4 regions of the Virgibacillus sp. GM2-2 genome follow, and region 3 is predicted to be linked to each of the others. Evidence: riboswitches for the same ligand, from Rfam matches in the RefSeq annotation. Region 3 holds a riboswitch; each other region holds the start of a gene.
The links. Region 3 has a riboswitch for S-adenosylmethionine ahead of metK (methionine adenosyltransferase). Riboswitches for the same ligand answer to the same signal wherever they lie in the genome.
Positions count from the first base shown of each region.

Region 1: another riboswitch for S-adenosylmethionine. It lies ahead of ACY9Z2_RS18615 (5-methyltetrahydropteroyltriglutamate--homocysteine S-methyltransferase); the one in region 3 lies ahead of metK (methionine adenosyltransferase).
Region 2: another riboswitch for S-adenosylmethionine. It lies ahead of ACY9Z2_RS06675 (methionine ABC transporter ATP-binding protein); the one in region 3 lies ahead of metK (methionine adenosyltransferase).
Region 4: another riboswitch for S-adenosylmethionine. It lies ahead of ACY9Z2_RS02490 (hypothetical protein); the one in region 3 lies ahead of metK (methionine adenosyltransferase).

Region 1 is NZ_JBUZWC010000027.1:3,617-12,464, forward strand. It holds gene spsC (stationary phase survival protein SpsC) at 1-59, opposite strand, end outside; gene ACY9Z2_RS18595 (YjzC family protein) at 236-412, opposite strand; gene ACY9Z2_RS18600 (homoserine dehydrogenase) at 732-1,721, opposite strand; gene metX (homoserine O-acetyltransferase MetX) at 1,711-2,784, opposite strand; gene ACY9Z2_RS18610 (O-acetylhomoserine aminocarboxypropyltransferase/cysteine synthase family protein) at 2,799-4,109, opposite strand; gene ACY9Z2_RS18615 (5-methyltetrahydropteroyltriglutamate--homocysteine S-methyltransferase) at 4,143-5,246, opposite strand; SAM riboswitch class I at 5,366-5,466, opposite strand; gene ACY9Z2_RS18620 (YuiB family protein) at 5,590-5,901, opposite strand; gene ACY9Z2_RS18625 (NAD(P)/FAD-dependent oxidoreductase) at 5,998-7,218, opposite strand; gene ACY9Z2_RS18630 (NAD(P)/FAD-dependent oxidoreductase) at 7,527-8,510, shown strand; gene ACY9Z2_RS18635 (hypothetical protein) at 8,507-8,752, opposite strand; gene ACY9Z2_RS18640 (nuclease-related domain-containing protein) at 8,831-8,848, shown strand, end outside.
Region 2 is NZ_JBUZWC010000004.1:49,941-58,788, reverse strand. It holds gene ACY9Z2_RS06715 (3-hydroxyacyl-CoA dehydrogenase/enoyl-CoA hydratase family protein) at 1-504, shown strand, start outside; gene ACY9Z2_RS06710 (acetyl-CoA C-acetyltransferase) at 523-1,698, shown strand; gene ACY9Z2_RS06705 (acyl-CoA dehydrogenase FadE) at 2,178-3,962, shown strand; gene ACY9Z2_RS06700 (hypothetical protein) at 4,054-4,230, opposite strand; gene ACY9Z2_RS06695 (arsenate reductase family protein) at 4,317-4,676, shown strand; gene gcvH (glycine cleavage system protein GcvH) at 4,706-5,089, shown strand; gene ACY9Z2_RS06685 (toprim domain-containing protein) at 5,210-5,566, shown strand; gene ACY9Z2_RS06680 (thioredoxin family protein) at 5,577-5,888, shown strand; SAM riboswitch class I at 5,965-6,077, shown strand; gene ACY9Z2_RS06675 (methionine ABC transporter ATP-binding protein) at 6,198-7,229, shown strand; gene ACY9Z2_RS06670 (methionine ABC transporter permease) at 7,219-7,887, shown strand; gene ACY9Z2_RS06665 (MetQ/NlpA family ABC transporter substrate-binding protein) at 7,900-8,727, shown strand.
Region 3 is NZ_JBUZWC010000023.1:6,976-15,823, forward strand. It holds gene ACY9Z2_RS17925 (amino acid ABC transporter ATP-binding protein) at 1-306, shown strand, start outside; gene ACY9Z2_RS17930 (tetraprenyl-beta-curcumene synthase family protein) at 329-1,411, opposite strand; gene ACY9Z2_RS17935 (gamma carbonic anhydrase) at 1,486-2,001, shown strand; gene metK (methionine adenosyltransferase) at 2,225-3,421, opposite strand; SAM riboswitch class I at 3,545-3,651, opposite strand; gene pckA (phosphoenolpyruvate carboxykinase (ATP)) at 3,852-5,441, shown strand; gene ytkD (RNA deprotection pyrophosphohydrolase) at 5,558-6,034, opposite strand; gene ACY9Z2_RS17955 (hydrolase) at 6,147-6,467, opposite strand; gene ACY9Z2_RS17960 (ABC transporter ATP-binding protein) at 6,846-7,676, opposite strand; gene ACY9Z2_RS17965 (nucleotidyltransferase domain-containing protein) at 7,815-8,594, opposite strand; gene ACY9Z2_RS17970 (o-succinylbenzoate--CoA ligase) at 8,747-8,848, opposite strand, start outside.
Region 4 is NZ_JBUZWC010000001.1:557,199-563,616, reverse strand. It holds gene ACY9Z2_RS02500 (phosphotransferase family protein) at 1-839, opposite strand, end outside; gene ACY9Z2_RS02495 (metallophosphoesterase) at 948-2,060, shown strand; SAM riboswitch class I at 2,067-2,168, shown strand; gene ACY9Z2_RS02490 (hypothetical protein) at 2,241-2,444, shown strand; gene pruA (L-glutamate gamma-semialdehyde dehydrogenase) at 2,680-4,227, shown strand; gene ACY9Z2_RS02480 (GDSL-type esterase/lipase family protein) at 4,274-5,023, opposite strand; gene ACY9Z2_RS02475 (GNAT family N-acetyltransferase) at 5,293-5,844, shown strand; gene ACY9Z2_RS02470 (Type 1 glutamine amidotransferase-like domain-containing protein) at 5,850-6,418, shown strand, end outside.

The sequences.
Region 1 (8,848 bases), on a different contig from region 3:
ACTGCAGTGAAAAATAATAGAACCATTGCACTTCTTCGTAAAAAGTTTGCTGTTTTCATTGATAACACCTCATTGGTAGCATTAAAATTTTTATTTAACGGTTTGTTTGTTATAAGATAAATAACTACCTACCTGCACAGTGTTACCAATTTAATAATTAATATACTCAGAAAATACGAAATCTCTAGTTAAAATCTTGTAAAAAGGGCCGTCCGAGTAAGGATAGCCCCTTTAATTAGTTTTTATCTAAAGTCCACACACGATCATGATTTGAATTTTGCGGGAATTTTTCTCCTGCCTTTAGTTTAATAATCTTTGGGTCCTTTACCATGCTGCCTGTTTCGCCAATTTCCATATATACACCATTATTTGGAGCCTTTTGTCCAAATCTAAAATGACTGAATTCACCCATCTTGCACACACTCCTTATTAACTTTTTTCTTCCATTATTCTTTTCTAATTTATGTTGATTATGCACAACCGTTAGAAAAACTCGACATTCGCCTCGTCCTTAATAGCGAGTGCCGAAGTTTTTCTTATAAGGTCTACCATAACTTTCTGACGTTATAAAAAAATCAGAAAAACACCGTACTAATAGCTATCATACGTAAGTTATTAATGGTATCATTTATCAAATCAAGAAAAATAGCATACCAATCTTTATGCATTGGTATGCTAGTTGACATGGCTATTCGGTTTATTAGCTAATATGAGTTAATATGGTTGCCTATTTAGTTTACACGTAAAGGTTTTCGAATATGTTTTTCTAGTAAACAAATCTCCGCTAAGTCCTCGATGATGGCACTAGCTGTTGGGTTACCACCTGCTCCAGGACCCTTTAAAAGAAGCTCACCTAGAAGATCCGTTTTGATATGAATTGCATTATCTACACCTTCTATAGAAAACAGTGGATGTTGTTCGTCCAGGTCCAGAGGTTTAATACTAGCATTTAGTTGACCATCAATTTTTTCTAATGAAGCAACGAGTTTAACACGTTTACTTTCAGTTGCTTTTTCTCTGAAATCTTGTTGTGACACCTGTGTAATCCCTAGTCTTTCCACTCCACCCCACACTGGTTGTGTACCATGAATCAATTGACTAAGAATCATTAGCTTGTAAAATGCATCCCATCCTTCTACATCATTCGTTGGATCTGCTTCAGCGTAACCAGCTTGTTGAGCATTTGCTAATGCCTTTTGAAAAGAGATATGTTTATTACGCATTTCTGTTAACACATAGTTGGAGGTTCCATTTAAGATAGCTTCGATTTTTACAATTCGATTAATTCGAAGCAACTGGTTAATCGTTCGAATTACTGGAATACCACCACCAACTGCCGCTTCGTACACGAATTTAACACCATTTCGTTCTGCTAGTTCAATAAGCTTTTCGCCTTCATGGGCAATTAGTTCTTTGTTAGCTGAGATAACATGTATTCTGTTTTCTAAAAATTGAAGGATGTAATCTTTTGCTGGATCTCGGCCAACGATTGCTTCGACAACTATATCCAAATGTGGAATTGAGAGAATGTCATCTAACTGTGTTGTAAGCATAACGTTCTTACCAATTGACCGTGGCTTACTTGAATTTTTAACAAGTACGCCAACAACTTCAACTTCCGTACCTAGAACTTGTTGTAGCTGTTGTTGATGTGTATGAATTGCCCTATAGACGCTGCTGCCAACTGTTCCAAGACCCAACAATGCTACTTTAATCGTCATGTAAACACTCCTTTAAAATCGGCCCCCACTTTTCGTATTCTACAAGAAATCCATCATGACCAAAATTTGTATCAATTTCATAAAAATCTTTTGGATTGTGCACTAGCTTCCTGACCTCTTCTGGCGGATATAACAAATCTCCTTTAAATGCAAAAGCATGGATAGGAACGTGCAAATTTTCGAGTGCCTGTTTCCATCCGCCCCTATTCCGCCCTATATCATAGTTATCCATCGCTTTTAATAAATATAGATAACTGTTTGCGTCAAATCTTGATGCAAGCTTCTTTCCCTGATAATCGAGGTATGACTCTATTTCAAATGTATGGTTCTCAAGCCCTGATTTACAAGATGTTACTTGCTTTCGTGCGAATCTTTCATTATAAAGTTCTGCCGACCGATACGTGATCATCCCGATCATTCGAGCTATTCCTAATCCATTTGCTGGTGGATTTTCGGAATCATAATATCCATTACACCATGCTGGATCAGTAGTAATTGCTGTTCGAGCAACTGCATTGTATGATATCGCATAGTCACTTAAATAAGGAGTCACAGCTATCGGAATAAGTTTCTCGACAAAATCAGGATACAGTAACCCCCACTCCAAAACCTGCATACCTCCAAGTGAAGCACCTATGACTGCCCTAACACGTTTAATGTTCATCAACTGTAGCGCTTGATACTGTGCTTTAACAATGTCACGTACTGTAATTAATGGAAAGTCAGCACGATACGGACACTGATTCGCCGGATTTATACTAACTGGTCCGGTTGAGCCGCTACAACCGCCAAGCACGTTCATCGTAATAACCTGCCAATGCGAGGTATCAATCCACTTGTTTTCACCGACAAGCCCAGACCACCATCCAGGCTGTTTTTCACTTCCAACTGTAATGTGATTTCCAGTCAATGCATGACAAATGAGCAAAACAGGAGCTTCCTTTGAACCCGCACGTTCAAAGGCAATTGAGATGTCTTTCAACTTTTGTCCGGATTCAAGTGTTAGTGAAGCCATTTGAATAGTGCCATGTTCAGCCGCTGTATTGATGTTCGTATGTTTCATCGAGATCCTCCGTATTACAATTTCTGTTTTTCAAGACTTGTCGCAATAGATATTGCCTGATCAAGTGTTTCAATCAAATCGCGGATAGATTCGATACCAACTGAAAGCCTAACAAGATCTGGTGTAACACCGGTTGTTTTCAATTCATCATCACCTAACTGCTGATGGGTAGTTGTTGCAGGATGAATAATAAGCGATTTTGCATCCCCAACATTTGCAAGGTGGGACCACAGTGAGATGTTATCAATAAGGGTACGTCCAGCTTCCTTTCCTCCTTTGATACCAAAATTCACAATCGATCCGAATCCTTCATTAAAATATTTTTTCGCCGTTTCGTGGGAAGGATGATTTTCTAAACTCGGGTGCGTAACCCAGTCCACTCCTGGATGATTCACTAGATAACGAGCAATCTGTTCCGCGTTCCGATTATGTTCCTTAATCCTTAAATGGAGTGTTTCAAGCCCTTGTAGTAATAAAAATGCATTAAATGGACTAAGACATGCCCCTAGATCACGTAACAATTGGACCCGGAGTTTTGTTATGAATGCTACACCTTCAAGATCAGTGGCATAGCGCAAACCATGGTAGCTTTGGTCTGGTTCTGTGAATCCAGGGAATTTTTCCGAATTGTAATCAAATTTTCCACTATCTACAACCAAGCCTCCTATGGAATTCCCGTGACCGCCAATCCACTTTGTTGCTGAATGAACAACGATGTCTGCTCCATAGTTTATTGGTTTACATACATACGGTGTTGCGAACGTATTATCAATGATTAATGGTACACCCGCTTCATGCGCAATACCTGCAACCGCTTCTATATCAAGAATATTTAAGCTCGGATTTCCGATAGTCTCAGCAAATACCGCCCTTGTTTTTGGAGTAATGGCTGTTCTAAAATTTTCTGGATCAGATTGATCAACAAATTTTACATGAATGCCGTATCTCGGAAGCGTTGTGGAAAACAAATTATACGTGCCACCATACAAATTGGCTGATGCAACAATCTCGTCCCCTGCTCCAGCAATATTCAAAATTGCTAAAGCAATCGCTGCCATTCCGGAAGATGTTGCTACAGCTGCTACACCGTCTTCCAACAATGCAATTCGCTTTTCAAGAACATCAACAGTTGGATTGCCAATGCGTGTATAAATATTACCCTGCTCTTGAAGCGCAAATAATTGCTGTGCATGATCAGTATTATCAAATACATAGGAACTCGTTTGATAAATTGGTACCGCTCTGGAGCCTGTTGTCGGATCAGGCTCCTGTCCCCCGTGTAACAAAATTGTTTCCAATTGGTAGTTAGCTTTTTGTTCGCTCATTTATTATTCCTCCCCATTATTTATAAAATTGTCTTACTTCCAAACTTCTTTTGCTATATCAACGATGAACTTTAATTTATCCCATTGTTGTTCTTCCGTTAAAATATTTCCGTGATGTGTGGAAGCAAATCCGCATTGCGGGCTTAAACATAGTTGACTTAAAGGAATATACTTAGATGCTTCTTTTATTCGTTCTATTACTTTCTCTTTATCTTCTAGTTCACCACTTTTTGATGTAATCGTCCCTACAACGACCCTTGCTCCATCATTTGGTACATGTTTTAACGGCTTAAAATCACCGGAACGATCATCATCATACTCTAAGAAAAATCCGTCCACTTTTTCCTTTGCTAGTAGTGTTGGTGCAATATGTGCATAACTCCCTTTAAATGCCCATGTCGATTTATAGTTTCCACGGCACAAATGCGTTGTAACAGCTAAATCATCAGGTTTATCTTCCAATACGCTATTGATTACATGGAGTGCTAAATCTATTAATTCCTGTCTTGAGTAACCTGGTTCATAAGGGGCAAGACTGTCCGCATTTAGTCCGGCAATATATACATCATCAAATTGTAAATAACGTACGCCTGCTTCGTAGAATGCTTTAACTGCCTCCCGATAAGCAAGAACAATATCATCTGCATATGTTTCTAATGTCGGGTAAAGTTTCGAGTCACGAATACCTAAGTGAAACAACTGGTTTGGACTTGGTATCGTTTGTTTGGCTACAGCACGCCCGTCAACGATCTCATTGAACTCGATAAAGTCGTTGATAAACGGATGGTTCGCATTAAATGATAGCTTACCAACATTCCGGATATTATACCTTTCCGTCTCTTCACCTTGAAAAACATAGCCTTGGTCAGGGACAAATCCTTCGATACCATTTAAGTGCTCCAAAAAGTCCAAGTGCCACCAAGAACGTCTGAATTCACCATCTGTAACAGCCTCAAGTCCTACTTCAATTTGCTTGTCAACAATTCGCTTAATTTCTTTCGTTTCAACTTCACGTAACTGTACAGCATTGATTACGCCTTCTTTAAATTGTTTTCTTGCTTCATGTATGCTTTCTGGTCGTAATAAACTTCCCACATGATCTGCACGAAAAGGTGCTTTTGTTAAAGTAACCGTCATTTCAATTCCCTCTTTCATTCAAATTTTTACGCCGTTTGATTTCGAACAAGCTATGTATTATTCACACGAAAAAACCCCCTTCTTATATAAGAAGAGGGTTGGTCACCAGACTAGTTCTCTTCTTATCTTCAAGCGTTACGCTTCTGGAATTAGCACAGTGTTTTAAAAACCTGTTGCTGAGGTATCAAAGGGCCAGTCCCTCCACCTCTCTGGATAAGAAAAATTTCATATTTAAATGTTAAAAGCTATATTACATACGATATGATAAAAAGTCAAGAAGAATTCTGAAATTTTTTAGAATATGAAAAAAGAGCGTTTCCCAAAATGGTTAACGCTCTATAGACTAAAACATTTGATATCCGCTTTTTCTCAAAAATTTTATAACGAAACCTGAAATAATCGTTCCAATAAATCCTGAACTTAAAATAATAATATCTACTGGGGTAACTTCCATTAATTTAGTAAATGCTATCGAGAGTGATCCCGAAAGATCAGTAAAATAAGATCCAGTAGAAATATCATCAACAATTATTAATACGACAAACGGATAAATAAATGCCATTAACCAGGTTCTACGTAAAAGCATGTTTAGTATAAATGCAAGTCCAAAAAATATTACTAAAAAGAGTAAGATGGACATGATAAGTTGAATCACTGTGTATCCTCCCTCGTACAGTCATAATCACATGTTATATTTTATCGGAAAACGTAGAAAAAGCAAAGGCAGCAACTTTGCCTTTGCTCGGAAAAATTAATTAAAAATATTAAACTTACCTTTTTTAAATAAAAGTCCTGGTCCACCCAGCTTTAGTAGGTAGCGATTATCGATTACTTTTTTCATTACAGTTGCTTTCCAACCAAACATCTTGCGACCATTTAACACAACACCAATCGCATCGTCATGCCCTAATGATGCTACAGTACCAAGAATCTTTGGTTCAAAGCTTTCCACTTCACCTTTTCCTAGTGCAATTGCTTTCACATTATGTGCAACAGCTTCAGCCATTTGGATAGCAATTTGGGCAGTTGGTGGAAACGGACGACCACTTTCTTCATTCATAATCAGTGCACAATCACCGACAACAAATACATCATCATAATCTGGAGCACGCATATCACTACGAACTTCAATTTTACCGCGGTTCGTTTCGAATCCTGAATTTTCAACAATAGAGTTAGCACGAACTCCGGCAGCCCAAACTGTAGTCATGGTTGGAATTTCTTCAAGCTTATCATTTTTTTCAAATACAATGCTGTCTGGTTTACATTCCTTCAGCATCGCTCCAGTTATAAATTCAACACCACGTGCTTCTAATGAATTCATTGCATATTCAACTAGATCAGGATCAAATCCTGGAAGAACGGTTGGCGCACCCTCAACATTAATAATGCGAACTTTGTTCTTATCAATATCATATTCCTTACACAGCTCAGGAACACGGTTTGCTAATTCACCAACGAATTCAATGCCTGTGAAACCACCACCGCCAACAACGATATTTAGTCGGGCGTCGTTCGGTTCCTTTTCATTATTGTACATAGCAAAATTATATTCAATATGCTCTCGAATCAAACGAGCACTATTAATACTACCAATTTTGAACGCATGCTCATCAAGACCAGGGATACCAAAAGTAGCAGCTTCAAAGCCTAATGCAACTACTAAATAGTCATAACTCAGCTCTCCACCCTTAAGCTTTACTTTTTTCTCTTCTGGCTTAATAGAAATTACTGTATCTTTGACGAAATTTACTTTGCTCATGTTGATAACTTCTTTTATTGCAATACGTGTACGATCCTGATGCAATGTTCCAGCAGCGTTTTCATGTAACCAAGTGGTTTGGTAATGATAGTCGTGCTTGTTAACTAATGTAATAGTTGCTTCGTTTACCCCCAAAGATTTTTGCAGATTAACTGCAGTCATAATCCCACCGTACCCGGCACCTAAAATAACAATATTAGGCTTACTCATCTCTCTCATCACTTCCATCTTTTAATTTCGTACATTATCATGTATTACGATGTTTGTGACATATTTCACGAATGATTGCATAAAAAAAGAGTCGAATTATGTATTATTTTGTCACATAATCGTAATGTAAATGTCTAAAAACAATCTTAGCCCCTTTTCTCTATACTTTCAACCCTTAATTTTATGTTATAAAATTTAATGTTTTCGTAATTTTATCGCTTTTGTTATCAAAAATACACATAGCCTGTCTTTTTGTGATAATATAGGCATGATGGGAAAATTGAAACTGTTTAATGGGGGAATTTACCATGTCAGATAAAGTGTACGATGTTACCATTATAGGTGCAGGTCCAGTTGGCTTGTTCACTGCCTTTTATGGTGGAATGAGGCAAGCAAGTGTTAAAATTATTGAAAGTTTACCACATACTGGTGGGCAGCTTACTGCTTTGTATCCAGAAAAATATATATATGATATTGCTGGATTTCCGAAAGTCGGTGCGCAAGAACTTGTTGATAGCTTAGAAGAACAAGCAAACATGTTTGATCCGACGATTGTGTTGAATCAAGCTGTTGAGAAGGTTGAACGTCTAGACGATAACACAATTAAGTTAACATCAGATAAAGAAGTGCATTATACAAAGACAATGATCATTACAGCCGGAAACGGAGCATTTCAACCACGTCGTCTTAACGTTGGTGAATGCGACCAATTTGAAGGCATCAACTTACACTACCATGTAAAAGACATGAGTCAGTACAAAGATCAGAATGTCGTACTGCTTGGTGGAGGAGACTCCGCGGTTGACTGGTCGCTTATGCTAGAACCAATCGCGAAAAGCGTAACACTAGTACATCGTAGAGATAAATTTAGAGCACATGAACATAGCGTGGAAAAATTAATGGAGTCTAGTGTTAAAGTTTTGACACCTTACGCTCCAAGTGGAATTACAGGTACAAATCGCATTGAACAGCTTATTTTAGAAGAAGTTAAAGGCGATAATGAAGTTGTATTAGATGTTGACTCTGTGATTTGTAATTACGGCTTTGTTTCATCGCTTGGTCCAATTAAGGAATGGGGCTTAGAAATTGAAAAGAACAGCATTGTCGTTAACTCAAAAATGGAAACCAACATCCCTGGAATTTACGCAGCAGGAGATATTTGTACATATCCAGGAAAAGTTAAACTAATTGCCACTGGATTTGGCGAAGGTCCAACAGCGATTAATAATGCGAAAGCGTATATTGATCCGAAAGCTAGATTGCAACCAAAGCATTCGACGAGTATGTTTTAAAATATGAGAGTCCGGGCACTGATGATGGTGCCCGGGTTTTTTTGTATGTCAGGCAGGATGGTGTTGGATTGCTTGAATTTTTTGGTTGGCTTGTATTTTTGGAATTCAGCCAGTATTTCATGTGAATTGGCTGGTATTTTTTCAATATAGCCAGTATTTTTGATATCCGGCTTGTATTTTGAAAATTTCGCCAGTATTTGTTTGAGAAACGTATTTTCATATCTATAATCTATTATAATCAACTTTTTAAAACTAAAAAGCAGGATTTTAACCCCTCCTTCTTGAATAGTACTGTATTCAACTAAAAAGAGGTGACATAAATGAAAACAAAAGAAAGG
Region 2 (8,848 bases), on a different contig from region 3:
CAACTTCGTAACCTACCAAAAGGTGTAAACTTTGATCTATCAAAAGTAGCTAATGATGTGTTTGAAAAGGTAGCAACCGCTAAAGTATCTACTTCCGCCGCTGAAGCACGTGAAAATGGCTTCTTAAACAGCTTAGATGGCATAAGTGTAAATCCAGATCATTTATTACACGATGCGAAGCAAAAGGTGTTGGCATTAGCAAACGCAGGTTACCAAGCACCGAAACGTGAAAAAGTTCCTGTTGTTGGTGACGCTGGATATGCGGCGATGTTAATGGGTGCAAAGGCATTACAAATGAGTGGATATGCCTCTGATTACGATGTAAAAATCGCTGAGAAACTAGCATATGTTTTATCAGGTGGACGAATTAAAGAAGGAACACTTGTCGATGAACAAGTTTTACTAGATTTAGAGCGTGAGGCGTTCTTAAGCCTAATTGGCGAACCAAAAACACAACAACGTATGCAACACATGTTAGTAAAAGGAAAACCATTACGTAACTAATCGAAGAGGGGGATTAATGTGAAGGAAGCAGTTATTGTTGCAGGAGCTAGAACCCCTGTAGGCAGAGCAAAAAAAGGGTCACTTGCGAATACACGACCAGATGACTTAGCAGCGTTAACCGTAAAAGAAACGCTAAAACGCGCTGGAAATTACGATGGAAATATTGATGACGTGATTTTCGGATGTGCGATGCCAGAAGCGGAACAAGGTGCCAATATGGCGCGTAATATTGTGGGCTTGGCTGGATTAAAAACAACCGTGCCCGGAATTACCATTAACCGTTTCTGTTCATCTGGTTTACAAAGTATTGCATATGCAGCAGAAAAAATTATGATTGGCGCAAGCGATACCGCCATTGCAGGTGGAGCTGAATCGATGAGTCTCGTACCGATGGGTGGACACGTGATAAAGCCGAATACGAAGCTCGTTCAGGATGCACCCGGCTATTATATGTCAATGGGTCATACAGCTGAAGAAGTAGCAAATCGTTTTAATATTTCTCGTGCTGATCAAGATGCATTTGCAGTTCGAAGTCACGAAAATGCTGCAAAGGCAATTCAAGAAGGAAAATTTAACGACGAGATTGTTCCAGTTGAAGTGACAAATCGTTTCGTCGGAAAAAATAATAAAATTGAAGAAAAAACAAATATGTTTGGAATGGATGAGGGGGTTCGTCCTGGAACAACGACCGATATTTTGGCGAAACTCCGACCAGCATTTAATGTGAGAGGGTCTGTAACAGCTGGAAACTCTTCACAAATGAGTGATGGAGCTGCCTCAGTTCTTGTAATGGATCGTGAGAAAGCGGAAGCTGAAGGATTGTCACCACTCGTAAAATTTCGTTCATTTGCAGTAGCTGGTGTAGAACCGGAAATTATGGGTGTAGGTCCAATTGAAGCAGTACCGAAAGCATTAAAAATTGCTGGATTACAGCTTTCTGATATTGGATTATTCGAATTAAATGAGGCATTCGCATCTCAAGCAGTACGCGTTATTCAAGGACTTGATCTTGATATAGATAAAGTTAATGTAAACGGTGGAGCAATCGCACTTGGTCACCCGCTTGGATGCACAGGTACTAAGTTAACACTAAGCCTTATCCACGAGATGAAGCGTCGAAATGTACAATTTGGTGTAGTGACCATGTGTATCGGTGGCGGAATGGGCGCTGCCGGAGTGTTTGAATTATTGTAAGTGGCGTTTATAAAGATGTTTCGTTACTATCTAAATGAAAAATTTCAGTAAACTGTAAACTGAACATTCTGAACTAATAATGCAGCCAGGGACAATGCTTGGTATCGGACAGAGGATGCCTTATTTACCTTTTTTAGCCTTATTTTGAGGGTTAACGGACACAGGATCCCTTATTCAGCTAAAAAACATAATTTTCAACTGTTTTTACCCAAATAAGGAATCCTGAGTCCGATAACAACCGCATTTACTGTTATTTTACCCAAATAAGGTATCGTGAGTCCGCTAGGTGCCATCCTGCATGTAATCATTCCAGTACGCTCGAAAAAAATCAGTCTTGCCAGAAGCGGTAATCAGCGATGTAGTTAGGATAAACATGAATTTTCACTAGTGCACAGTTTACATCTACAGAGACATTAAACAATAATCAATATTAGTTAGGACTTTCAGATTTTTATTCCATTACAAAGGGGACGTTAAATATGAGTGATACAAAGGAAAAAATCTTTAAAGGTGGGGCATTTTTAGTCGAGGATCTTACTGCTGATGATGTGATTACACCAGAAGATTTCACTGATGAACATAAAATGATTGCGAAAACCACGGAAGATTTTGTTGTCGGTGAAGTTTTACCGAAAGTTGAAAACCTAGAGAACCATGAATTCGAGCATTCAGTGGATCTATTGAAAAAAGCTGGAGAACTTGGTTTACTTGGTGCTGATGTGCCAGAAGAGTACGGCGGATTAGCATTAGATAAAATCAGCTCATCCTTGATTACGGAGAAATTTTCACGTGCAGGTGGGTTTTCAGTAACACACGGTGCGCACGTTGGTATTGGTTCATTACCAATTGTATTTTTCGGAAACGATCAGCAAAAGGAAAAGTATTTACCGAAGCTTGCAACTGGTGAATTATTGGCAGCATATGCGCTAACAGAGCCGTCTTCAGGTTCCGATGCATTAGGTGCTAAAACTACCGCTAAATTAAACGAGGCAGGAACGCATTATATTTTAAATGGTGAAAAGCAATGGATCACCAATTCGGCGTTCGCGGATGTATTCGTTGTGTATGCAAAAGTTGATGGTGAACATTTTACTGCGTTTATCGTAGAGCGTGACTTCCCAGGTGTATCAACTGGTCAAGAGGAAGAAAAAATGGGAATCAAGAGTTCTTCTACCCGTACATTGATTTTAGAAGATGCTGAAGTTCCTGTTGAAAACTTATTAGGTGAAAAAGGTCGCGGGCACATTATTGCATTCAACATTTTGAACGTTGGCCGTTATAAACTAGCAATCGGCGGTGTTGGCGGTTCGAAACGTGGAATTGAAGTAGCGACGAAATACGTAAACGAGCGTAAACAGTTCAACACGCCAATTTCAAGCTTTTCATTAACACAAGAAAAACTTGCTACAATGGCTGCTAGAACATACGCAAACGAGAGTGCTGTTTATCGTACCGTTGGCTTATTCGAGCAACGCATGGGCGCATTGACCGATGAACAGTTAAAAGACGGCCGTGAAGTGGCACGTGCTATCGCAGAATACCAAATCGAATGTTCGATGAATAAATACTCAGCAACTGAATGTTTAGATTATGTTGCGGATGAAGCTGTGCAGTTGCACGGTGGGTATGGTTTCATGGAAGAATACGAAGTTGCACGTATGTACCGCGATTCACGTATTAACCGAATTTTTGAAGGAACAAACGAAATTAACCGTTTAATCGTACCTGGTACTTTGTTGAAAAAAGCGATGAAAGGTGAACTGCCATTATTGCAAAAAGCACAAAGTTTACAGGAAGAATTAATGATGATGATGCCAGAAGAACCTGGAACAGAGCCACTTGAGCAAGAGAAATATTTGCTAAGAAACGCGAAGAAAATGGTATTACTTGGTGCTGGATTAGCTGCACAAAAATACATGCAAAAACTAGAGAATGAACAGGAAATCCTTGTGAATCTAGCTGATATGACGAACGAAGTATACAACATGGAAGCAACAATTCTTCGTACAGAAAAAGCAATTAACAAATCTGGCGAAGAGAAAAATAAACAAAAACTTCTATACACGCAAGTATATGTTCAAGAAGCATTTAATCGTATTGAAGCTGATGCAAAAGAAACATTGATTGCAGTTGAAAAAGGTGACAACCTGCGCATGATGTTATCATCATTACGCAAACTAACTCGCCACACACCAACTGACGTGATTTCTAAGAAACGTGAAATCGCAGCGAAAATTATTGAAGAAGAGCGTTATGTAGTTTAAGTCTAGTGAAAGAGGAGCCGCAGTCATGTGATTGCGGCTCTGTTTATGATGTTTGTTCTAATGCCTAGAAAAATACATACGATCCAACTGATCACACTATACTTGGATTGTCTGACAATCCAATAAATGCCGAATTGCCGTACAGAAATGCCGGACCACCTCCAGTAAATGCCGAACCACTGCACAGAAATACCGGAACAACTCCAATAAATGCCGAACCACCGCACAGAAATGCCAGAACAGCCCCAATAATTGCCGAACCCACCATATCCATCACGATAATCTCCAGCATTTCCATCGACCGTCTGCCACTATATTTGCTATAATCAACGTAAGAATAAAGGAGGTAGACTTGTGGCATTAACGTTTTATTGGTATCCTAATTGTGGTACGTGTAAAAAGGCAAAAAAATGGCTAGATGATAACAATATCGATTATACTAGTATACATATTGTTGAGGAAACACCATCAAAAGAAACGCTGCTAGAAATGATGCAAAAAAGCGATCTTCCTGCCAAAAAATTTTTCAATACAAGTGGGAAAAGCTATCGCGAAAATAACATCAAAGAAAAAATTACTGATGCATCAAATGAAAAAATGGCAGAGTTGCTTGCGAATGATGGCATGCTGATTAAGCGGCCAATCACTACAGATGGTGAAAATGTAACCGTTGGATTTAAAGAAGATATCTTTAATCATACATGGAAAAAATAACAGTTTAATTATTCTTGGAGGGATTGTAGATGAGCTTACCAAAAGACTTATTGTATTCAGAGGAACACGAATGGGTAAAAAAAGAAGATGGCAAAGTACGAATCGGAATTACTGATTTCGCACAATCTGAACTAGGGGATATCGTATTTGTCGAGCTTCCAGAGGTTGGAGAAGAAATTGAAGCTGACGAACCGTTTGGTAGCGTTGAATCAGTTAAAACAGTTTCTGAATTATATGCTCCGATTAGCGGAAAAGTAGTTGAAATTAACGAAGAGCTTGAAGATAGTCCAGAATTTGTAAACGAATCACCATATGAAAAAGCTTGGATGGTAGTTGTTGAACCGTCTGATGAAGGTGAGTTTGATAACCTAATGTCAGCAGAAAAATACGAAGAAATGACTAATGAAGATTAATTAAATAGATGAATGGTTGGCTGGCTTACTCCTTTTTAAAAAAGGAGTGTAGTCAGCCTTATTCGCATCATAGGATATCGTAAGAGGTTTTTTGCTTGAATTCATGAGGAGTGATATGTCATGATTGCACCTGATTCAGACAAAGTAATTATTGTTGAGGGGTTAACAGATAAAAAGCAAATTGAAAAAATTATTACAGACCCCGTTACGATTATTTGTACGAATGGAACACTTGGTGTAGCCAAGTTCGATGAGCTGTTAGATACGTATGATTTAGATAACAAAGAAGTGTATATTTTGGCGGATGAGGACAGTGCTGGAGTAAAACTTCGTAAGCAATTGGCCAGAGAGCTTCCGCATGCAGAACATATTTATGTTAGTAGCGAATTTCGCGAAGTAGCAACTACTCCTGCTTCTGCGCTTGCGACTGCGTTAGTTAGTAAGCGTATAAATGTAAACCCGATATTTTTGACGTAAGGTGATTGCATTGCAACCAATAACAGAAGAAAAATTAAAGCAAGATCATTATTTTTTATATATTTATACGCCGTTTTGTGGTACCTGTCATTTGGCGAAATCGATGTTAAACCAGATTGAGTCTGTTCATAAAGAAGAGATTTTTCTCGAGATGAACGCCTCGTTATATCCTTCGTTCATGCAGGATGCACAGGTGGAAAGTGTGCCTTGTTTGCTAATAAAGGATGAAAATGAAATCAAAGAGAAAGTGTATGCATTTCAATCGATACCAAATATCTATACGTATTTGATGAAATATGAGCCAAAACTTTTTGCAACTTAAAAAATAGTTGTTGACACCTGCTTATTCAGGTGGTACGATTTGATTTATAGATTTTAACAACCAAATACTTTTTACTCTCTTATCAAGAGCGGTGGAGGGGCTGGCCCTATGAAACCGCGGCAACCTTCAAACAAATTATTGTTTGAAAGGTGCTAATTCCTGCGAAGCTTTGGCTTTGAAAGATGAGAGAACGTGAAGGCTAATTATTTACGTCTTTCTGTTCTCTTACAGAAAGGCGTTTTTTGCGTTGTTAAGAAGAAAATGAGCAGAATATCAATGCTCAGTAGCTGTTTTATTGGAGGTTTTGTCATGATTTCGATCGAAGGATTACGTAAACAATTTAGTACTGGCAAGTCAGCCATTCATGCGGTTGATGATTTGTCGTTGAAAATAAAGGAAGGTGAAATATTTGGTGTCATTGGTTACAGTGGTGCTGGAAAAAGTACGTTCGTTCGTCTACTTAACAGACTCGAGGAGCCGACAGGTGGTCGCGTTGTTATCGATGACCAAGAAGTAACTGCTTTGAACACGAAGCAATTACGTTTGGCTAGACAAGAAATAGGAATGATATTTCAGCATTTTAACCTCTTGTGGTCACGAACGGTTCAAGATAATATCGCCTTTCCACTGGAAATAGCGGGCATTCCAAAACGCGAGCGAGATGAAAGGGTTACAGAGTTAATACGATTAGTTGGGCTAGCAGGTCGCGAAAATGCCTACCCTTCACAATTGAGCGGGGGACAAAAGCAACGTGTAGGTATTGCTAGAGCGTTAGCAAATAACCCAAAGATATTGCTTTGTGACGAGGCAACGTCAGCGCTAGATCCAGAGACAACCAACTCCATTTTAGACTTATTAGTAGACATCAATAAAAAGCTTGGCTTAACGATTATTTTAATCACACACGAGATGCATGTGATTCGAAAAATTTGTAACCAAGTAGCGGTTATGGAAAATGGCAGGATTGTGGAACAAGGCGATGTATTGGATATATTTTTACGTCCAAAACAACAGGTTACAAAGAAATTTGTTGAACAGGTTATGGGTTCAAGCGATGAAAATGAAAGTGTTCAGGAAATCATTGAAAGCTACGAACAGGGTAAAATTGTTCGACTCCATTTTGTTGGTGAAACAACAAATCAAGCGCTTATCAGTCAGTTATCTAAGAAATATCAAATTGACATCAATATCTTGCAAGGAAAAATAACTCAAACACAGCGCGGGGCTTATGGAACGTTATTCGTTCAATTGATTGGTGATCAGAATGAATTGGAGCAAGCTGTAACGTATATCAAAGAGCAGACCTCAGTTGAAGTGGAGGTGCTTCGCGATGCTAGCTAATTTTTTTCCAAATTTGGATGTACAGGATTTCTGGATTGCCACGTATGAAACATTTTACATGACAATCTTGGCATTAATAGGAACGTTTATTTTGGGGACGGTTCTAGGGTTACTTTTATATTTAACTGCGAAAGATGGCATTTGGCAAAATAAATTCGTAAACCTAATTGTTGCTTCATTAGTTAATATATTTAGAGCGATTCCGTTTATTATTTTGATTTTATTATTATTCCCGTTTACCGAGTTTTTAATTGGAACCATCCGTGGACCAAATGCAGCATTGCCTGCACTGATTATCGGAGCCGCACCATTTTATGGACGGTTGGTTGAAATAGCATTGAGGGAGGTTGATAAAGGAGTCGTAGAGGCAGCCAAGGCAATGGGGGCAAAAACAAAAACAATTATTTTCCGCGTATTGCTACCAGAATCAATGCCAGCACTTATTTCAGGATTAACAGTAACGGCGATTGCCTTAATTGGTTATACAGCAATGGCTGGTGTAATCGGTGCAGGGGGACTCGGGAACTATGCATATTTTTATGGATTTCAGCGACATGATTTTGACGTTGTACTAGTTTGTACCATATTAATTGTCATTATTGTATTTATTTTTCAGTTCATTGGAGACTTTATTTCAAACAAATTAGATAAAAGATAAGGGGAGACAAACATGAAAAAGATAATAGCATTCGTATCATTTTTAGTCTTATTGACATTGGTTGCATGTGGAGGTAACGAAGAAAAGAGTAGTGGTAGCGATAAAGAAATAACTGTGGGTGCATCAAGTGTACCTCATGCGCAAATTCTAGAGAAAGCAAAACCAATCCTTGAAGAAAAAGGTATTACCTTAAACATCGAGGAATACCAAGATTATGTTTTACCGAATCAAGACTTAGCTAGCGGAGATTTAGATGCAAACTATTTCCAGCACATTCCATACTTGAAAAACCAAAAAGAAGAATTAGGCTACAATTTTACGCATATCGGCGGAATTCATATTGAACCAATTGGAATATATTCGAAAACAATTAAAAATGTGGAAGATATCCCAGAAGGTACTGAAGTTATCATGAGTCGTTCTGTAGCCGATCACGGCCGAATCCTTTCATTACTAGAAAGCAAAGGATTAATAAAACTTGCTGATGGTATTAACAAAGTAGAGGCAACGGTTGACGACATAGTAGAAAATCCTTTAAACCTTCAGTTCTCAAGTGACATTGATGCAGCGTTTTTACCTGATATGTATCAATCTGAAGAAGATGCTTTAGTGGCAATCAATACAAACTATGCTATCCAAGCAGAACTGAATCCTTCAGAGGATGCATTAATTTTGGAAGGATCAGAATCGCCATATGTAAATGTAGTAGCAGTTAAGGAAGAAGATAAGGATAATAAAGCATTGAATACACTTGTTGATGTTTTACATTCTGAAGAAATACAGAACTTTATTCTAAAAGAATTTGACGGTGCTGTTGTTCCAGTAGATGGAAAAAATTAAGATTTTTCACAAATAATGAGTATTACTCAGTAAATCGGAGTAATTGGCAAGATATAATAAGAAAAAGTCGCTAACTTCATCGTCGGAGTGTATATTCATTTTTACATGAAATCTCACGTTT
Region 3 (8,848 bases):
GGACAAAAACAACGTGTTGCAATTGCTCGTGCACTGGCAATGAATCCTAAAATCATGTTATTTGATGAGCCGACCTCTGCACTAGATCCTGAAATGGTGGGCGATGTACTAGAGGTAATGAAACAATTAGCAAATGAAGGAATGACAATGGTTGTTGTTACGCACGAAATGGGATTTGCTCGTGAGGTCAGCGATCGTGTCCTATACATTGATGAAGGACTAATTGTCGAGGAAAATGTTCCGCAGCATTTATTCGATAATCCACAGCACGAACGGACACAGGCTTTCTTAAGTAAAGTTTTATAAGAAAATGACTCCAGCGCTGGAGTCATTTTTGTTTTCGGTCATTTTTTGTAAACTTGTAATAAACTTTTGTATTCCAATGAAAAAATTTAGCTTTCGTACCACTAATACCAAGCAGAGATCTTTTTGTTCTTTCTGCACCTTTTAATTCGTTAACTTTCCAATCACCTAAGTATAATCCCACTAAGCCATTTACAACCATTTCGTGAAATGGATGGTTTGGTAAAAGTCTTACGTTATTGCGTGCATGTTTTACAAAAAACTGCAGTCTTTCCACTAGTTCTGACTGATTATCATAATACGTACAAAAGTTTAAATCTGCTTCGGTTTCATCCTCTTTTTGATCAATATAATAGTCTAACAAAATATGTAGACCTTGCATATATGGAAAATATCCACTATAAATTTCACTAGCTAGTTTAGTGGAAATCTTATCATCGAGTGCGTAAGAGACTAAGCAAAAGATACCTAGTGTTGATCCTGCAGCAGCGGAAAATTCATGCCATTTCAGCTGAGGAAACTCTTCTTTATAAGTTGCAAACCAGTTGGTTAACCTTGGTACACGTTCATTTTTATCAACATGTTTATGCACCTGCAAATCTCCGTAAAGACTGCAAAGCTTCCTTATAAAAGGTTGAATAGTTTCAAATTTAGGAATAACTTTTAATGCCTTTTGACATGTCCGTACCAAATCATTAAGATAATCACCATCATTCTGATCATCTCGTAGGGCATAATAATTTTTTACATGATAGTCTGGATCCAGTGCATCAAGCATTGATTGATGTAACAATCTAAAATCTTCTGGGTCTAGCGATGTGCTACGATCACAAAGGTTATCCAAATAATCACTAATTGTTTGATAGGCAACGATAAATCGAATAGCTTCTCTCCAATGGTCACCAGCTAAAAGAGCATAAACTCCTCCGCCCTGACAATGAAATCGCTTGGTCGAAATACTTGCTAATGCTTGACTACGTAATTCCGAATTAGGAATCTGCTGGGCATGGCGTGTCCAAAATGCTAGCTCTTTTCGAACTTCAGGGAAGATTTTTATATAAACATCACTCATAAGTTTAATTGAAGAAGTTGGAACTTGTTGTAGCAAGACACTTCCTCCATTCTCGTTGAAAATATTTGGTATACTATTTATATATACACCATCAAATTAGGAGGATACAAATGATACACCACTATAAAAACAGTACACCTACTATACATGATACAGCATATATCGCAAAAGGCGCAGTAATTACCGGGGATGTAACGATTGGTGAAGAAACAAATATTTGGTTTAATACAGTTATTCGTGGCGATGTTGCACCAACGCGAATTGGTAAAAGGGTTAGCATTCAGGATTTATCCATGGTCCACCAAAGCCCGAACAACCCAGTCATTGTAGAGGATGATGTAACCGTTGGTCATCAAGTAACATTGCATTCAGCTATTGTTCGTAAAAATGCTCTAATCGGAATGGGATCCATCGTATTAGATGGTGCTGAAATTGGAGAACATGCATTTCTTGGTGCTGGAAGCCTAGTTCCACCGGGCAAAAAAATTCCTCCTCATACATTGGCGCTCGGAAGACCTGCAAAAGTTGTTCGCGAACTAACGGATGAAGACTATCAAGATATGGAACGTGTGAGAAAGACGTATGTTGAAAAAGGGCAATACTATAAACATCATACATCTTTATAAGAAAAGCGTAAGCGCCCGTTTAGCAACGTACAAACTGGAGCACCCCGAAATGAGATAAAGGAAACACGGTGAGGTACGAGCCGATGTTGACTTATCGCAGTGGAGGAGTGTGAAGTTTGATAGTTGCTGGGCGCTGGAGCTAGACAGCTTTTCGTTTATACTTTCTTTGCTCTTAAGATAAGAAAAAGCGAAAGCATCCAAATCTGGATACTTTCGCTTCATTTTATTTCGTCAATGCTTTTAGCTCTTCTAATTTATCTGTTTTTTCCCAAGGGAACAAAATATCTGTACGACCAAAGTGCCCATAGGCAGATGTATTACGGAAAATTGGTTTTTGTAGATCTAGCATACGAATGATTCCTGCTGGTCTTAGATCAAATAACTTACGAACAGCTTGAACCAATGCTTCTTCACTAACTTTACCAGTGCCAAATGTGTTGATTGCAATCGATACTGGCTCTGCTACACCGATAGCATACGCTAATTGTACTTCACACGTTTTAGCGAGGTCAGCGGCAACGATATTCTTGGCAACGTATCGTGCTGCATAAGCAGCAGAACGGTCAACTTTAGTAGAGTCCTTTCCACTAAACGCGCCACCACCATGACGTGCGTATCCGCCATACGTGTCTACAATAATTTTTCTCCCAGTTAATCCAGCATCACCCTGAGGACCACCGATAACGAATCGGCCAGTTGGATTAATAAAGTATTTTGTTGATTCATCAAGTAAATTTTCTGGTACGACAGGACGAATAACTTGTTCAATTAAATCTTTTTCAATTTGCTCTGTCGTCACATCTTGATGGTGTTGCGTTGAAATAACAATTGTATCTACTTTAACTGGTTTATCGTTTTCATCGTATTCAACAGTTACTTGTGTTTTTCCATCTGGGCGTAGGTAAGCTAGTGTTTCGTCCTTACGCACATCTGACAAACGTTTCGCTAGTTTATGTGCTAAAGCGATAGGTAACGGCATTAATTCATCCGTTTCGTCACATGCGAAGCCAAACATTAAACCTTGGTCTCCTGCACCAATTGCAGCGATTTCATCATCTGTCATTTTTCCTTGACGTGCCTCGAGTGCAGTATTTACTCCGCCGGCAATATCAGCAGACTGTTCATCAATTGCAGTTAAAACTGCGCAAGTATCTGCATCAAAGCCAAACTTTGCACGTGTATAACCAATATCTTTAATTGTTTGTCTTACAATAGCAGGAATATCAACATACGTATTCGTGGAGATTTCTCCAGATACTAATACTAAGCCTGTTGTTACGGTTGTTTCACATGCTACTCGAGCATTTGGATCTTTCTTTAAAATTTCATCTAAAATTGCGTCTGAGATCTGATCACATATCTTATCTGGGTGTCCCTCTGTGACAGATTCAGATGTAAATAAACGACGATTTGAAGCCATATGGCTAAATCCTCCCTTTATAATTGTGTTACGGAACTCTATTTGTTATAGTACAATTGTTCAAGGTCCTTAAAAACAAAAAAAGCCCTTCCTGTTCAGGAGGAAAGGTGTTGTGGCCATTTCCTCTTATTGTTCAAGGAGTCATCCTTGCTTCAGGTTAGCACCTTTTCACACTTGTGATGGTTGCTGGGTTTCATCGGGTCTGTCCCTCCGCCGACTCTAAATAAGAGAGTATCCGCTCGAAACTTATCGTATCGAAAACCCCTCATCATGTCAACTTTTTTCGAACATTATATGACAGCTTTAATAAAATAATATAATAGTATGGATTAATTTTATGAATGTGTTATACTAATAAACAGATTTATAAAATCTTGATTACTTCTTATTTTGTAAAAAATAAAATCCATCCAAAAGGTAGGTATGATACATGAAATCGGTGGAACAATCATCATTGTTACAGGAGCTAATTTCTAATAAAAATGTACAAAAAAATTTATCTGTACCTCGTTTAGTCGAAAGAATTTTAGATCGTCATGAAGGTACATTAACTGCAACTGGCGCAATTCAAGCAACTACTGGAAAATATACTGGACGTTCTCCAAAGGATAAATTCATTGTCCGTGACGAATCGTGTGAAAATCTTATTGATTGGGGCGCAGTAAACCAGGAAATTGATGAAGCATCTTTTGATAATTTGTACGGTAAAGTAATTAATTACTTAAAAGAAAAAGATGAACTTTTTCAGTTCAAAGGATTCGCAGGTGCTGACAAAAAGTATCGTTTGCCAATCCAAGTAATTAACGAATATGCTTGGCACAATTTATTTGCGCGTCAACTTTTCATTACGCCGACAGAAGATGAATTATCAACACATAATCCAGAGTTTACTGTTATATCAGCGCCAACCTTTAAAGCTGATCCTGCAGTTGATGGAACTAATTCAGAAACTTTTATCCTAGTTTCGTTCAAGAAACGCATTATTTTAATTGGTGGTACTGAATATGCAGGAGAAATTAAAAAATCAATTTTCTCTGTTATGAACTATCTTTTACCACAGCGAGAAGTATTATCCATGCACTGCTCTGCTAACGTTGGTCAAGAGGGCGATGTAGCATTATTCTTTGGACTTTCTGGTACAGGAAAAACTACTCTATCGGCTGACCCATATCGCAAACTAATCGGGGACGATGAGCATGGGTGGAGTCCAAACGGTGTGTTTAATATCGAAGGTGGATGCTATGCAAAATGTATCAACCTATCAGAAGAAAAAGAACCACAAATCTACAACGCAATTCGATTTGGGTCCGTATTAGAAAATGTAATTCTTGATAAAGATTCACGTATCCCAGATTACGATGATACATCTCTAACGGAAAATACACGTGCAGCATATCCACTAGATAATATCGATAATATTGTAACACCTAGTGTAGCTGGTCACCCAAATACAATTATCTTTTTGACAGCTGATGCATCTGGTACACTACCACCGATCAGTAAATTAACAAAAGAACAAGCAATGTATCACTTTTTAAGTGGCTATACAAGTAAATTAGCTGGAACAGAACGTGGCGTGACAGAGCCACAAGCAACTTTCTCAGCTTGCTTTGGTTCACCATTCTTGCCACTAGCACCGTCGACCTATGCAAAAATGCTTGGGGAAAAAATTGATCAATTTAACACAAACGTATTTTTAGTGAACACCGGTTGGACTGGTGGTTCATATGGTGTCGGAAATCGTATGAAACTCTCCTATACACGAGCAATGGTTCATGCAGCACTTGAAGGTGAGTTAAACACTGTTGAAACTACGAAGGACGATGTCTTCGGTCTTGAAACGCCAATGCACGTTCCTGGTGTTCCAGACGAAGTATTGGTTCCTAGAAGTACTTGGGCTGACAAAGAAGCTTACGATGCGGAAGCGAAAAAGCTTGCAATGAAATTCCATGAAAACTTTAAGAATTTCACACAAGCTGATAAGGAAATTGCTCAAGCGGGTCCACTTTATAAAGGTTAAAATAATTGAAGAGAGCCAGTCTCAAAAGGCTGGCTTTTCCTTTTGAATATTACTCTATTGTAACCTAGTGCATGTACAATTGAACAAAGAAAGTGTCTCCCTTCAGGAAAACACGTTTACTTTGATAAATATTCACTTTTAATTTTTTCCATACAATAGGTTAAAACATCGTCCTTCATAATAAAGCTGTATTTTGTGTTTTTACGGACATTTTTAGGTATGTTATCTAACAAGACTGGTCCATGGGTTTCATAGTAAGTAGACTGCTCAATGAGTTTATTGACGTTAGCAAAATAAACATTTTTTATTACCGTCCCGCCCTTGCCTTTAACATAGTATTGACCAACATAATCTAACCGATCAACTGACCCGCCAGTTTCTTCTTTTACTTCACGTATTGCGGCATCTTCAGCTGTTTCACCTGGTTCTACCTTGCCACCAGGAAATTCCATTCCTCGATCTTTATGATTAGTTAGTAGCCAACGATTTTGATACGTACAAATTACCCAAACATGCTTTGGTTCTTTGGAAAAATAATGATCTTCAAATGTTAATTTAACCTCATTGTTATAATAATCTCTAAATGTATTCATTATTTCAGCTGCCTTTTTCCCCGTTAATTAAATTGTCTATCTCTTATTATGTTCCTTTAAAGCAGCTAGTATAAACTACTTTTGACTAAATTAATGAGAATTCATCTACTCATTACAAATGTCTATCAGATAATATTCCCATCGATTCAATATGTTCTCGTGTTTTTTCATCACCTAAATCATACAACATTTGAAAAGCACCTGTCATTCCATCATCATAATCATCATTCGATTGGTCATTGTGATAAGACATGATCGGCACGTGTGCACGAAAGAAAGCACGAAAATTGGCATCGTCCATATCATTCAATTTCTCGCGTAACAATATAACCTCTTCATCTGTCGCATGAATAATGAAATCAGCATTGTTCCCATATTTAATTTGTGAAACCTCTTGTGTACCCATATTAACATAAAACTTTTTCTTATCCATGTTGCACCTCCTACTATTAATTTGGCTTAATTTTCGAGAAGCATGTATGGGAAGAAAAAGTTCATTAGAAAACTTGGCTTATCGCCAAGCTTTAATGGCGAAAGCCTTAGTTGCCCTTATACTGATATCCATAAAACTAATATTTTCCTATCAGTGTTAGAAAACCCTGACATTCGCCTTGTCCTTAATAGCGAATGCCAGGGTTTTCTTATAAGGTTTACCATAATTTATAATTTCTGACGTTATTAGAAAACTTGGCTTATCGCCAAGCTTTAATGGCGAAAGCCTTAGTCCCTTATACTGATATCCATAAAAACTTATACTTTCCTATCAGCGTAAAAAAGGCTGGCATAGATTCCTCTATACCAGCCTTAATCATTATACAGTTTGATTTGTTAATTGTTGGGCGCTATTTGCGAAAATACAACGTCCTTTACCGTGCGGAATACACATTGGAGTTCCAAACATAGGATCGAATGTTACATCACATTTCATCTCAAAAACGTCGTGAACTAAGTTACAATTGATAATTTCTTCAGGTTTACCCTGTGCATAAACCTTTTTGTCTTTAATTGCTACAACATGATGAGCATATCGACATGCTAGATTTAAATCGTGCAGTACCATGACAACAGTACGCCCATCCTTTTCATTTAATTCAAATAATAAATCCAATACATCAATTTGATGTGTCATATCTAAATATGTCGTAGGTTCATCAAGTAAAATGGTATCTGTTTCTTGTGCTAGCGTCATTGCTATCCAAGCTCTTTGACGCTGTCCACCAGATAAAGAATCAACAGCACGATCTTTTAATTCAAGCATGTTCGTTGATTCTAGTGCTTTAAGTACGGCACTTTCATCATCTTTTGACCATTGCTTCAAAAAGCCACGGTATGGATGACGACCCTGCTTTACAAGCTCCATTACCGTTAAACCTTCTGGTGTTACAGGACTTTGTGGTAAGATAGAAAGCTTTTTAGCAACTTCTTTTGTTCCCAGTTTGGCGATATCCTCACCATCTAAAACAACATCTCCACCCTTTGGCTTTAGTAAACGCGCCAATGATCTTAGTAATGTTGATTTACCGCATCCATTTCCACCGATAAATACTGTGATTTCACCTTTAGGTATTTCTATATTTAAATCGTCAATGATTATGTCTTCACCGTAACCAAGAGTTAAATCTTTCGCTGTTAACGTTTGCATCGGATCACTCCCCTACATCCTACATGAAAAACCTTACATGTATGTACTCAAAAAAATTTACTGTACTTATAGTTTATTTGTTTTTTGATCATTAGTCAATGACTTTGATAATCTTTATCAATTAGTTTTTTAAAATGTTCACATTTTATCATCTAAATGCATCCTAATCATTCGAATCAACAAATCAATCGTTTCGTCTCCATCTGGAAATTGGGAAGAAATCCATTCAAATTCACCAGATAGAAAACTACATAGCAAATAAACAGCCCGCTGGTGATTTTTTGGTGTAAGTTGTTCATGTACCTCATTCAATTTACAGACAATTTCTCGCGGTAATGATCGCTCAATCGTTTTCAGTCCTAGCTGTGCTCGCTCTGGGTTATATCGATATAATAAAACTCTTGCCAAATAATCCATTACATTTGTCAACATCCTAACAGACCAGATATCATTTCCTCTTGCTGCGGATTTCTTGTACTGAAATAGAAACCAAGCAACATCGACGACATTGTCTTTGAATTCAAAATCAGTAAGCTTCAAGCTTTGTTTGTCGTTGAAAGCAGTAAGCAAATTATGTGGATCATATAATATCTTGAAATAATCCTTTTCCGATAACGTTTCTTTTGTGACAGTGAATAAATCAATATGTAAATAATTATCATAGATCGCAATTATTTGTGGTGCAATGATAAATATGTCGTCTGAAAAAATAATAGGGCGAAATGCTTCTAAATGCTTCAATCTCCCTGATAAAAATTGTTTCTCGTCTTTTTTACTTACCATGCAATATAAATCGATGTCTGAATGCTCATCGTGTTCATTTCTGCCCATTGAACCTTTTAAAAATATCGCTTGAACACTTTCATCTTTTTGTAAGCTCTGGCAAACTTTTTCTACTGCAAGCTCTTGAGTTAGCATGTAAAATCCCCCTAATAGAATAGAATTTCCGCATTACCCTTACTCTTAATCGTGCGTGCTGTTATTTACACTAGTCCAAAAAAATATTACTACAGTATACAACAAATGAAAAAAACAGTCCAACTCGTATGAATTAGACTGCTTTAAATAACTTAAATTAGTTCAAGTAACTTATTTCGCAACAGCTTATTTGATGCATTGCGTGGTAGTTCTTCGATAAAATAAATGTACTTTGGAACTTTGTATTTTGCTAA
Region 4 (6,418 bases), on a different contig from region 3:
AGCTTCTTCCAATCTTTCTGCAACATGACGCCACCAGATTGTAAGCCGTCAATAAAAGCTTTCTCGAAATCAGTAATAGAGGAGAAGTTTTCATAACGCAACATATTTCCAATGTCTACATGAACTGGACCAGCAAAAGCAAATTCCCAGTCGATAATACCAGTAACTTCTTTTTCCGCAACCACTATATTCAAGCCGTTGTAATCACTATGTACAAGTGCAGGTGTCGGATCAATATCTTTTAAAAGGTGACTGTTCATTCGTGTGAAATTCCACAGTTTTTCAGTTAGCTCTTCCCCTAGCCAGTGACCCGTATGGCCGTCTATTAAAAATTCTTCCATAAACGAAAGAAACGTGTCAGGCGTTACCTTCATCGGTACGGTCACTTCTAAATTTTCATTGAAAAGTCCTGCTTGAGTAAATGTATTTTTTCTCATTTGAGCAAGCCAATAGCCTGTAGAATAGGCTGCTTTTTTCAAAAAAAGAGTATCGTTACTATACATCGTATCCTTCAGGTGTATCCCCTCTTTCCATTCCATGATGGAAAAGGATGCATTTCCTTGATAGTGACTATAATAGATTTCTGGAACAGGCAGTGACTCGTGCAACTTGGTGTGTAGTGCGCTCTCGAACCTACACTTCTTTTCATCACTAATTCGCAATACCAATGGTTTTTCACTAGAATTAATTTTTACTTTGTAATTTGTATTACTAAATCCCCCACTTAATAATTGAACAGATTCTAATTGCATGCCTGGCGAAAAATGGTGGATCATTTCTTCAAGTTCATGATTCGGAAGTGAATAAAGCGGTTTTACTCGTTCCCAGTTTTCCTTCATATTTCTCCTCCTCATTGGACTCAACCCTAAGTCTATCACTATTTCACTTTGCGGAATAGTGCGAAAGTATAGTAACCTATTGATAGATAATTAAAAGGGGAAATGACAGTGAAAAAAATCAATCAACTATCCATACCAACTAACGCAAGGGTAATCGTGATTTCGGATATTCACGGGGAGTTGGAGCTATTCAAAAGGCTATTAACAAAAGTAAATTTCAGCGAAGAAGATTACCTAATTATTAACGGTGATCTTTGTGAAAAGGGTCGTGACAGTATTGGGGTTGTAAATTATGTAATGGCACTGCAAGCTTCCAATGCTAACGTACATGTGACAGAGGGAAACTGTGATTCGATTGTTGAAAATCTACTAGTAGAGGATCCAAGGCTCATCCATTATGTTTTGAAACGTAGATCAATTATAGGCGAGTGGGCAGAAAAGATTGGTTTTGAAATCAATGAAGATACAGATGTTAAAGAACTAAAGGTAATTTTGCTGGAGCATTTCGGAAAAGAAATCACTTGGCTTATGGAACTTCCAACTGCAATTGAAACGCCAAACTATATCTTTGTTCACGCAGGAATTGAGGATGTGGAAGATTGGAAGGACACAGAGCGTGATTTAGCTATAGCGATGCCGACGTTTTTAGAAAAAACCCACCGCGCAGACAAATACGTAATTGTGGGCCACTGGCCAGTGGCAAATTATGCAACAGACGCACCAGCAAATAATCCAATTATCGATACCGATAAAAAAATCATTGCAATCGATGGCGGGAATGTGATTAAACCAACAGGACAATTAAACGCGTTTATTATCAAAACTGCTACAAACGGAGATGCATTTTCGAATACATATATGGACCATTTCCAAACACGTGAAGTGCAGGAAGATTTTCGTACCGAATCGGAAATGACGGGTGCCATTACGTATCCGCACTATGAAATTGTTCCTATTGAAACGGGCGATAGTTTTTCGCTTTGTAAGCAATTAGGGACAAATAAGCATTTTTACGTAAAAAACGAATATGTTAAACAACAGGAAGATGGAAACTATACCGTCAAAACAGACGTATCGTGTACGCAACTCCATGTCAAAAAAGGTGATATCGTTTCGATCGTGGATGATAGCTGTGAGGATTACACGTTGATAAAAAAAGATGGAAAAGAAGGTTGGGTTCGAAAAGACATTTTAGCGAATTTGTTGTATACTACAAATTAAGTGAATAGGTTATCAAGAGTGACTGAGAGATCTGGCTCAACGACGTCACAGCAACCTGCTTAAGCAAGGTGCTAACACCAGCAAAGTGTATGCTTTGGATGATAAGTCGGTAGGAGACCCCTTTATGCAATCCAAGCATAAAGGGGTTTTTATATATTTTTTTAAAAGGAGATGATTTTGGTGAAGCGAATTTTTGTGGAAAATGGAAAGGTAAGAGAATTAAGTGAGGAAGAGTTTGAAAAATTGCCTCCATCAACATCGGTGTCTGATATCGTAAAGGAAATGACTCCAGAAGAGATTGAAGCGTTTCATTGGGAACGATATGAAAGGTTTATTAAACCATTGATGGAACATAACCAGCGTGAGTTGAAGCGATTAAAATAATTCGCGCATTGTTATGGTCAAAACGCGCAGCAAACAAAATAAATCGATCAATAATCCATAGAAAACGCGCGACAGCACAATTGCTGCGCGTTTTCAATCTGTTCATGCGCGGTTATAACGCAGGTTCGATCGTTCTACTTTACATTATGCTCGATTTGCTAACTCTTCTATGTTTAATACATCCCAGAACGTGAAACACCTATTATAGAGTAACCATTTCAAGGAGGTAATCGAGTTGGTAGTACCGTTTAAACATGAACCGTTTACTGATTTTACAAATGAAGAAAATCGAAAAGCATATAAGATTGCATTGCGTGAGGTGGAGAACCGTTTAGGTAAGGATTATCCACTTGTAATTGGAGGAGAACGTGTTTTTACCGAAGACAAAATGACATCGGTAAATCCGTCAAATAAAGAACAAGTAATCGGATATGCTTCAAAGGCAACAAAGAAGCATGTAGATCAAGCGATGGAAAAAGCCCAGGAAGCTTTCAAGAAATGGCGAGGATTTACTCCAGAGGAACGAGCTGAGGTATTGTTCAAGGCAGCAGGAATTGTCCGACGCCGAAAACATGAGTTTTCAGCGACGATGTCTTTTGAAGCCGGGAAGCCATGGGGGCAAGCTGATGCCGATACCGCGGAAGGAATTGACTTTCTTGAGTATTATGGCAGACAAATAATTGAACTTGGTAAAGGTAAGGAAATTAACGATCGAGAAAATGAAAACAATACTTATTTCTATCAACCGATGGGGCCAGGTGTCGTAATCCCACCATGGAACTTTGCGTTTGCGATAGTTTGCGGGACAACTGTAGGGCCGGTTGTAGCAGGTAACCCTGTTCTGTTGAAGCCAGCTGAGGATACGCCAGTTATTGCATATATGCTAGTGGAAGCTTTAGAAGAAGCGGGCTTACCAAAAGGCGTAGTAAACTTTCTTACTGGCGATCCAAAAGAAATCGGTGATTATTTGGTTGACCACCCTGAAACCCATTTCATCAACTTTACAGGTTCACGTGGAACAGGAACACGTATTTATAAGCGTGCTGCTGAAGTCCAAGAAGGGCAAAACTTCTTAAAGCGAGCTGTTATAGAGATGGGTGGTAAGGATACGATTATCGTTGACGATAATGCTGATTTGGACTTGGCGGCTGAATCAATTGTCAACTCCGCATTTGGATTCCAGGGCCAGAAATGTTCGGCTTGTTCGCGAGCGGTGATTCACAAAGATGTTTATGACGAAGTGCTTGAAAAGTCAATCCAGCTTGCTAAGGACGTAACAGTTGGGAATCCAACGGAAGAAGATCCGTATATGAGTGCGGTTATTAACCAGAAGCAATTTGATAGAATTAAAGGATATATCGATACAGGAAAAGATGAGGGAAAGCTCGTATTTGGTGGTGAAACCGACGATTCGAAAGGGTACTTCGTCTACCCAACGATTTTCGCTGATGTTGATCCAAAAGCAACTATTATGCAGGAAGAAATTTTTGGACCAGTCGTTGGTTTTACTAAAGCAAAAGATTTTGATGAAATGTTAGATATCGCAAATAATACAGACTACGGATTGACTGGTGCAGTGATTTCGAATAACCGTGAGCATTTAAATAGAGCGCGGTATGAATTCCAAGTTGGAAATCTATATTTCAATCGTGGCTGCACAGCGGCTATTGTAGGATACCATCCGTTTGGCGGATTCAAAATGTCCGGCACCGACGCAAAAGCTGGTGGACCAGATTATTTATTAAACTTCCTTGAAGCGAAAACTGTATCGGAAATGATGTAAAAGAAATGGCAGCCTAGCTTAGCTGGGCTGCTTGATTTATGGGCAGTTACTCTAGCCCCAATACTTCCAAACCAATCTCAGCAAGCTTCATTTGCCCTTTGATAGTTGGATGGATGTCACCTTGAATTACATAAGCTGCTTGGTTTTGACCAAATGCGGTATAGGCATCAGCCAGTAATACATCATCGTAAGTTGCATTGTAATAAGCGGTTAGTCCAGCAAAATGATGATTTATACTAGGTAGAATCTGTATTCCAACCGTATGCAATGGATCCTCCACCTGGAATGGATTATAAACGTTGTACATAACAATCGGTGCATCTGTAAGTGTCCGCGTTTCCGCAATGATTTTGCCGATATTACCGAACAAATTACTGCTTTGAATTTGTTGCTGTAGTGACTGCATAAATAATTCCGGATTGCCGTTACTCGAATCCTGAGCAGCCCTTAACGCCTGTAGTAAGTCATTATTTCCGATCGTTAACGCAATATAATCTGCATGTCTAACAGCTTGCCGATATTTTTGATCAGATTTTAAAGCAATCAACATTTGCTCGGTTTGCCAGCCAGGAACGCCAAGATTCCGAACACGAAGTTCAGCATTTTCTCCAATCAAAAATGGATAGGCATACTTGGAAGGATGATGGTTGTTTTGCCCTAGGTTATACCCGAAAGGAATCGAGTCGCCTAAAGCTACAAGTGATTCTTTAGCCTGGTCACTTTTTGCAAAAGCAGTTGATGAAAACAGTAAACTTAAGATTAAAAACAATGCCAACAACTTAACGATTATCTTCAATGGAAACACTCCCTTTTTATGTAGCATGTCTTCATTATAATTGAGCTTTGAGGAATAGTATGTCGAAATAACGAACACAAGAAATGTTTATTATGGTATGTAATCCATTAGTTTCGCTTTAAACATCTTATCCTTATGAAAGAACAAGTACTTTATTCGTTTTCATTGGTTAAAAGAAATTAAAGGCTAATATTATGATAAAATAAATTTATTAAAATCATTTTGAAAATGAATGTTTTTATTATTTAAATAAGAAATGAGTGATTAACGTGAACATTTCCCCAACCATAAAAGGTAAATCCGTGCTACTTCGAAAGCCTATGGACAGTGATGTTCATGATCGTTTTAAATGTGGACGGAGTGTAGAACTTATCAGATTGTACGGTGGCAATACTAAAAATTTAAAACCTTTCACGATGGAAGGTGCACAGTATTTTGTAGATCAAATTTTGTCACAAAAATTAAATTGGTGTGTGGAATACCAGGGTAGATGTATAGGCGAAGCTAGATTAACTGTTTCTGATGAGGATAATCGAGCAAGATACGCTATTGGCCTGTTTGATACTACAGTTTGGGGAAAAGGATTGGGTACTGAAATAACACAATTAATTTTGCAGTATGCTTTTGATGAACTTAAACTTCACCGAGTTGATTTGCGGGTATTAGAGTACAATCAACGAGCGATTGCTTGTTACGAAAAGTGCGGTTTCATAAAAGAAGGATTCGAACGTGAAGGTGCGTTAATCGAAGGCAAATATGAGACCGATGTCATGATGAGTATTTTAGATAGGGAGTATGCAATACTTAAGGATAATGGGTGATACGAATGAACAAACATTTATTTTTGTTCGGTGGTGGCCTGCCGTTTACACCAAGACTAGCAAGGGAATTTAGTTTGATTGTGCAAAAAAGCAATAAACCTGTTTCGATCTTGTTTATCGAACGTGATGGCTGGGAGGAATACATATCCCGGGTTCAAAGTGATTTAATGGAATTTGGGTTAACAAATTTTCATGCTATTCCTCTTCCATCGACTCCTCACGAGGATGCTGTTCAGAGGATACAAAACAGTTCTGGCATTATCATTCTTGGTGGTAACACAAATTTGTATGCCGATTACATCGTTGACACTCCTATTTCACAAGCAATTAAAGCTGCCTATGATGATGGAGTACCTGTAACAGGTTTTTCAGCTGGCGCACTTATTAGCCCGGAAACGTGTATCATTTCAGCTAAAGATAATGATCAGCAGGAATACCAGGAGCGGATAGGCTTAGGGTTGATTTCTAATGTCATCATTGCCGTACATTTTTCTCAATGGGGCGATGAAGGTCATATACGGCAGGCAGTCAGCAAACATCCAAACTATATAAACTATGGAATTGATGAGGATAC